Regions from separate parts of the Brevibacterium sp. MGP-B1 genome, predicted to be linked through region 3. Evidence: riboswitches for the same ligand, from Rfam matches in the RefSeq annotation. Region 3 holds a riboswitch; each other region holds the start of a gene.

Region 1 (2,260 bases), 1.1 Mb from region 3:
CGATGAGAATCGACAGGTCGGCACCAGCACCGATTCCGTCGGATGCGCTGTCAGCTGCTTGGGTCATTCCAACTCCTCCTTGAGCTCCCGCGCGGCCGCAGCGGGGTCCTCAGCCGAGGTTATCGCACGGACGACGACGGCACGCCTCGCGCCCGCCTGCCGGATCGCGTCCAGCCTCTCCCCTGTCGCGATACCGCCGATCGCGAACCACGGTTTGGCTGCCTCGGCGGCGGTGGCGGTCAGCAGTGCCGTCCCCACAGCGGCACGGCCGGGCTTCGTCGGGGTCTCCCAGACCGGCCCGACACAGAAATAGTCGGTCTCCGGGTCCGCCTCGGCGGCGAGCGCCTGCTCGAGGGAATGGGTCGAGCGGCCGAGGATGACATCGGGTCCGAGGACGGCCCTGGCCTGAGCACTGGTGAGGTCGCCTTGACCGACGTGGAAGACGTCGGCGTCGGTGATGAGCGCGACGTCGGCACGGTCATTGACGGAGAAGAGCTTGTCGTGACGGGCGGCGATGTCTTTGAGGACCTCCAATGCCGCGATCTCGGCGCGGGCCTCGAGGCTCTTGTCCCTCAGTTGGATGATGTCGACTCCCCCAAGGTAGACGGCGTCGAGGAACTCGGCGAGGTCGCCTTGAACGGTCCGGGCATCGGTGCACAGGTAGAGCTTCGCTTCTGCCAGTCTGGCCTCTCTCCAGGCTCTCTTCGTCTGCTGCGCGGCGGTGCGCGGTGGCATCTGTGTGGTCATGGTCATAGAGTAGAGGAGTTCGCGGGAGCCTCCCAACGAGGCTGAGAGGGCGTAAGAGCCGACCGTCAGACCTGATGCGGATCATGCCGCCGGAGGGAGAAGCTGTGAGAGTCATTGTCGTCGGCGCCGGGATCATCGGCCTGTCCACGGCCTGGTATCTGCGCCGCCTCGGTGCCGAAGTCACCATCATCGATCCTGCGCCAGCCCAGGGCGCGAGCCATGCTGCCGCAGGGATGCTCGCTCCCGCCGCCGAAGTGGTCTGGGGGCAGACTCCCCTGTACCCGCTGATGCGAGCCTCCGCGCAGATGTATCCTCAGTTCTCCGCCGAGGTGGCGAGCGCCGCCGGCAGCGATCTCGGCTTTTCGGATGCCGGAACATTGGTGTGCGCCGGTGACCGAGCTGATCTGCAGGCTCTGCGGGAGCTGCGCGATGCACAATCGCGATCCGGTTTCGCCACCGAGCTCATCACCGGCAGTGCTGCCCGCCGGGTTGAGCCGTCGTTGTCACCTGCCGTGGCCGGGGCAGTGCACATTCCAGGCGATCACTCGATCGACCCTCGGCGGCTCGCTGCCGCATTGCTGACTGTCCTGTCCTCGGACTCAGGAGGCTTCGTCCGCCAGCGGGCGGCCGGCCTGATCAAGGACAGCGATACGACTGTGGGAGTCGAGCTGGGCGATGGCCGTCGGTTGGAGGCCGATCAGGTGATCATCTGCGCCGGCAGCGCTGTGTCCGCAATCGTCGGTGCCCCACAGCTGCCTCTGCGTGAGGTCTGGGGTGATGTTCTGCGACTGCGCGCCCCCGCCGAGGCGACTCCGCTGCTGAGCCGCACCATCCGCGGACTGGTCAACGGTCGCCCCGTCTACCTGGTTCCTCGCCCGGACGGCGAGATCGTGCTCGGTGCCAGTTCCCGTGAGGACGGGCTCTCCGGAACACCGGCCGGAGCGATCCACCGGCTGCTCGCCGACGGGCAGCGACTCGTCCCGGGCATCCTCGACGCGGAGATCACCGACATCACCACCCGTGCCCGACCCGGTTCCCCCGACGACCTGCCGATGATCGGCCGCATCGATCCCGGCTGCATCGTGAGCACCGGGTACTTCCGCCACGGCATCCTCTTGGCCCCGTTCGGCGGCAGGCTCGGCGCCGAGCTCACCCTGGGCGTCACTTGCGACTGGCCTCCTGACGGGGCGCTCGAGTCCGTGTCCCCACACCGCTTCACCACAGACCACACCACTGCCTACCCGATGAGGAGCAACGCATGACCGACCGCGAACACTCACCGACCATCGTCCTCAACGGCGATCGCCACGAGCTGCCGGGTGCCACCTCGGCGCTCGACCTCATCGCCGACGTCACCGGACGGGAACTGAACCCCGATGGGACACCAGCCGACGGCGGCCGCCTGGGCATCGCCCTGGCCGTCGACGGTGAAGTCATCCGTCGCGGTGCCTGGTCCGATTGCACCCTTGCCGACGGGCACACCGTCGACATCGTCACCGCCGTGCAGGGAGGC
Region 2 (2,260 bases), 290 kb from region 3:
GGGAAGATCGCGCAGGGTCTCCGGCACAGAACGTTTGTCGCCGAGGGAGAGCCAGATCGCGTCATCGACCCGGTCGAGGAGCGGGGCGAAGAAACGCCGCCATTCCGGTCCTGCCGCGCCGAGGTGGTCGACCGTCTTCTCGAGATCGTGGAAGGCCAGCGCGGCGGGCTTGCCGTCGAGGGGCTGGGCGTAGGAGATCTCGGGGGTGGTGAACTCGAGGCCGCGGGCACGCAGGTCGAAGTCGACGAAGAAGGGGCTGGCGATCGCCAACGGGTGGACGGCCGAGCAGATGTCATGAGTGACGCCGGGAGCCAGACCGAGGTCGAGGGTGCGGGCGCCGCCGCCGATCGTCGGCTGAGCCTCGTAAACTTCGACGCTCAGCCCGGCACGGGCCATGGTGACGGCGGCGGCCATGCCGTTCGGGCCGGATCCGATGACAACTGCATCAACACCTGTGCTCATGTGGCCAGTCTAGGTCAGTGAGATGGACGGCTGCGGTGTGCGTTCCCTGGCGGCTCAGTTGTCGTACACGTTGTCGAAGAAAGCGCATTCGAGGTCGACGGCCCGCTGCCAGATGCGGGTGAGGGTCTTGGCCTCTGAACTTTGGTCTTCTTCCTCCGGGAATACGCGTTCGAGTTCGTCGACAAGGAACTGCACCCACCCGTGGAAGGCCTCGCCTCGGTGGAGATCGATCCAGCCTCGGTGAATATGTCGCGGCGGCATGTCCATCCGGGACTCGGCCCAGTCGAGATAGAGCCATTCGGCGACAACGAGGACGACGAGCAGCTGCGGATACGACGCCGAAGCGACTGACGAGTCCATGAGATCGCGGAACCCAACCGTCGGGGCGGTCAGTTCCGGGTGGAGATAATCGGCTGTATCGACTCCCAATTCGGCGAAGGAGTCGACGAAATAGGTGTCCTCATCGGCGACGAGCATTCCCAGCTGTCGGGCGAACCGCAGCTTCGCCTCGAGTTCATCGGCGTGGGCCACGCATGCGCCGAGCATCGACAGAAACGACTCGAAGAACTGATAGTCCTGCACCAGATAGTCGCGCATCACGGCGTCGTCGATGCTGCCGGCGAAGAGCTCCTGGACGAATCTGTGTTCGACGGCTCCCGCCCACTGCGAGCTGGTCGAACTCACCAGTGCTGATACCGCTCCGTCGGCGTCCACAGTGATCGATGTGTCGAAATCTGTGGTGGTCATTGCTTGTCCACTCCCTCCGCCGGTGCTCACCGGATCAGGTTCAAAGGGTCTGCATACGCACTCTCAGCGCCGGTCCTTTCGGCGCTCCCCTGTAGCACTTCGACACTATCATCGGGCTCAGGTGTGCTGTCAGTGCGAACGGGCCAGGGCCGGCAGATCAGGGCCGGTCGGGCCGGGACCGGCGGATCAGGGTCGGCCGTTCCAGATCGCGATTGTCGAGCACCCATGTGGCGTGTTCCCACGGAGCAGCCTCGGCGAAGTAGAGTCGCTGACCACCGACGTAGCGGCGATTCGACTCATCCTCGGGATCGGCATCGAAGGCTCCGGCAAACCGCTCGTTTCCTCGTGGGACCGAGACTTCAAACGGAACATCGACCCACACGCTCGCATCCCAGAGATCCACAAGCTCGGGACGGTGGAGGAAGATTCCCTCGACCAGGAGGACGCAGTCGCTCGGCAGGCTCCGAGGTTCCGGCGCAAGCGGCCGATCCTCGTCGACGTCCCATACGGCTGGAACGATCGCGCCGCCTCGTCGAAATGGTTCGACGACGGAATCGACGAAAGCTCCGTAGTCATAGGAATAGCGATAGAAAGTGTCTGGCCCCTTACCGTGGGCGTAACGTGTCGCCCGAGGGAAGTGGAAGCCGTCGATGCTGATGGCGGTGACCCGGCGGTCGGAACCATGTCCAGGAACGTCCGCAGCGATCTTGGCCAAATTCACGAGCTCGTGAGCGAGCATCGTCTTCCCCGCACCGTCGACCCCATCGAGGGCAATGAACGCGCGTTGCCTAGGCCGGACTGTTCGCAGTTCCGCCAGTAGTTCCGTGAGCACGCGGGTACGGGAACTCACCGGGATGCCGACCCGGCGGGGGATACCGACCGTGGGGCCGCCTCGGCGAGGGTGTCGGCGATGAAATCGGCGATACGGTCCGCGGCAGGTTGACGACCTGCCGACTGTTCGGCGGACTCGACGGACGGGTTGTAGTTCGTGTTCGTGTTGATGTCGTAGACGACCTGACGGCCGTCGGCGGTCTCGATGAACTCGATGCCG
Region 3 (2,260 bases):
AGTTCTCCTCGTGGTGGGCAAGGCACCAGCCGGCCATGATGGACCCACCGCGTGAAACCATCCCGGTGACCCGGTCGGCCGTGAGAGGAACGTAGCGCAGCAGCACACCGGCGTGCACGGTCATGTAGTCGACACCCTGCTCGCACTGCTCGATGACAGTGTCGCGATAGATCTCCCAGGTCAGCGCGTTCGCATCGCCGTCGACCTTCTCCAGCGCCTGATAGATCGGGACGGTGCCGATGGGGATCGGCGAATTGCGGATGATCCACTCCCGGGTGGTGTGGATGTCATTGCCGGTCGACAGATCCATGAGGGTGTCGGCACCCCACTTCGCGGCCCACCGCAGCTTCTGCACCTCCTCGGCGATGGAGCTGGTGACCGCGGAATTGCCGATGTTGGCATTGATCTTGACGAGGAACGCCTTGCCGATGATCATCGGCTCGGATTCGGGGTGATTGATGTTGTTCGGAATGATCGCGCGACCGGCGGCGAGCTCGGCGCGCACGAGTTCGACATCGCACTGCTCGCGAAGCGCCACGAACCGCATCTCCGGGGTGATGATGCCCTGCTTTGCGTAGTGCATCTGGGTCACTGTGCGGCCGGACTTGGCCCGACGGGGGACCGGTTTGCGTCCCTTCCACTGCTGTGACGGGGCACCTCGGCGGACGGCGGCACGACCGTCATCGGCGATGCGGTGGCCGCGGGCGTCATACGTCTCAGTGTCGAGGCGGTTCTCGATCCACGGGAATCGCAGAGCGGGCAGTCCCTCTTCCGGAATGCTGCCCGGTCCGACGGTGCGGTAGACGTCGACGGGATCGTTGGCCCGGCCGTTCGAGTCCTCGAGCTCGATGCGGGTCACGGGAACGCGGATCCCGTGTTCCTCGTCATCGACCCACGCCGTCGAATGCGTCGGATACTGCTCGAGGGTGAACTGGTCGTGCGAATCTGCGTCAGACGAAGTCGTGGCAGAGGCAGGTGTTTCAGGGGTGAATGCAGTCAACTGCAGTCCTCACTTCCTACGCCGGTATCAACCGGATCAGGTTCTACGGTCTCGGACGATCCAGTCCGATCTCAGCCCTTGCAGCGGGCTCCCGTGGGGTCGTGCCATTCGTATCACGACTGACGCAGTGAGGACAACCGTGGCTCCTTGAGCGACGGGAATGGGGTCAGCTGCCCTGGAGGAACGCCTTCGCGGCGGCGCCGAGGGCGACGACGTCGGAGACCGCGACCATTTCGCGGGCCGAGTGCATCGAGTACAGGGCCGGACCCACATCGACGGTCGTCATGCCCAGCCTGGTCGCGGTCAGCGGTCCGATCGTCGACCCGCAGGGCATCGCATTGTTCGACACGAAATCCTGGTACTCGACTCCGGCGACCGCGCACGCCTGTGACCACACGGCGGTGCCCACCGCATCCGTGGCGTAGCGCTGCTGAGCGTTGAGCTTGAGCAGGGGACCGCCGCCGAGGCGGGGGCGGACATGCGGATCGTGCCGTTCCGGATAGTTCGGATGGGCAGCATGCCCGGCATCGGAGGAGACACACACCGAGGTGGCCATCGACGCGAGATAATCGCTGCGCGTCGACTGCGGCAGCAAGGAGGCAACGATGCGCTCGGTGACGTCGGCGAGGAACGGACCGCACGCGCCCGAGCGCGAATTCGACCCGATCTCCTCATGATCGAACGCCGCGAACAGTGGGATGCCGTCGAGCCCGTCGGCATCGAGCTGGGTGAGCGCGGTGACGCCGGCGTGGACGGAAAGAAGGTTGTCCAGCCTCGGCGAGGCGAAGAACTCCTCGGCGGCACCGAAGAGGGCCGGCTCCTGAACGGGAATGGTGTAGACATCGTGGCCGACGACGGACTCGGCATCGACCCCGGCCGACTCTGCGAGCAGTTCGATGATGTCCGCCTCGGCGAGGTCGGCCAGGCCGACGACGGGAGTGGTGTGACGCTGCTTGTCCAGGGCAAGACCCTCATTGACCTGCCGGTCGAGGTGGATCGCGAGCTGCGGGATGCGGGCGATCGGCCCGGTTCGGGCGAGCACGATGCTGCCGTCGGCGAGGCTGAGTCGACCCGCGAAGGCGAGCTCACGATCGAGCCACGAGTTCAGCAGCGGCCCGCCGTAGATCTCCACCCCGACCTGACGGGTGCCTTCGGCGGTGAACTCGCCGCCGGGTTTGAGTTTGAACGCCGGGGAATCGGTGTGGGAACCGAACACACGGAACCGGGGAGCCACCTCGGTGACGGTGGGATTCATCCACG

The links. Region 3 has a riboswitch for thiamine pyrophosphate ahead of thiC (phosphomethylpyrimidine synthase ThiC). Riboswitches for the same ligand answer to the same signal wherever they lie in the genome.
Region 1: linked by a shared signal. The riboswitch ahead of thiO (glycine oxidase ThiO) and the one ahead of thiC (phosphomethylpyrimidine synthase ThiC) in region 3 are both predicted to bind thiamine pyrophosphate.
Region 2: linked by a shared signal. The riboswitch ahead of AC3CD9_RS00185 (TenA family protein) and the one ahead of thiC (phosphomethylpyrimidine synthase ThiC) in region 3 are both predicted to bind thiamine pyrophosphate.

Annotation. Positions count from the first base shown of each region.
Region 1 covers NZ_CM173407.1:867,079-869,338, reverse strand. The annotation lists gene AC3CD9_RS04020 (ketopantoate reductase family protein) at 1-67, opposite strand, end outside; gene thiE (thiamine phosphate synthase) at 64-747, opposite strand; TPP riboswitch at 759-862, shown strand; gene thiO (glycine oxidase ThiO) at 852-2,009, shown strand; gene thiS (sulfur carrier protein ThiS) at 2,006-2,260, shown strand, end outside.
Region 2 covers NZ_CM173407.1:44,760-47,019, forward strand. The annotation lists gene AC3CD9_RS00180 (phytoene desaturase family protein) at 1-462, opposite strand, end outside; gene AC3CD9_RS00185 (TenA family protein) at 517-1,209, opposite strand; TPP riboswitch at 1,204-1,310, opposite strand; gene AC3CD9_RS00190 (nucleoside/nucleotide kinase family protein) at 1,367-1,948, opposite strand; gene AC3CD9_RS00195 (ATP-grasp domain-containing protein) at 2,056-2,260, opposite strand, start outside.
Region 3 covers NZ_CM173407.1:4,135,207-4,137,466, forward strand. The annotation lists gene thiC (phosphomethylpyrimidine synthase ThiC) at 1-1,000, opposite strand, end outside; TPP riboswitch at 996-1,104, opposite strand; gene AC3CD9_RS18735 (M18 family aminopeptidase) at 1,167-2,260, opposite strand, start outside.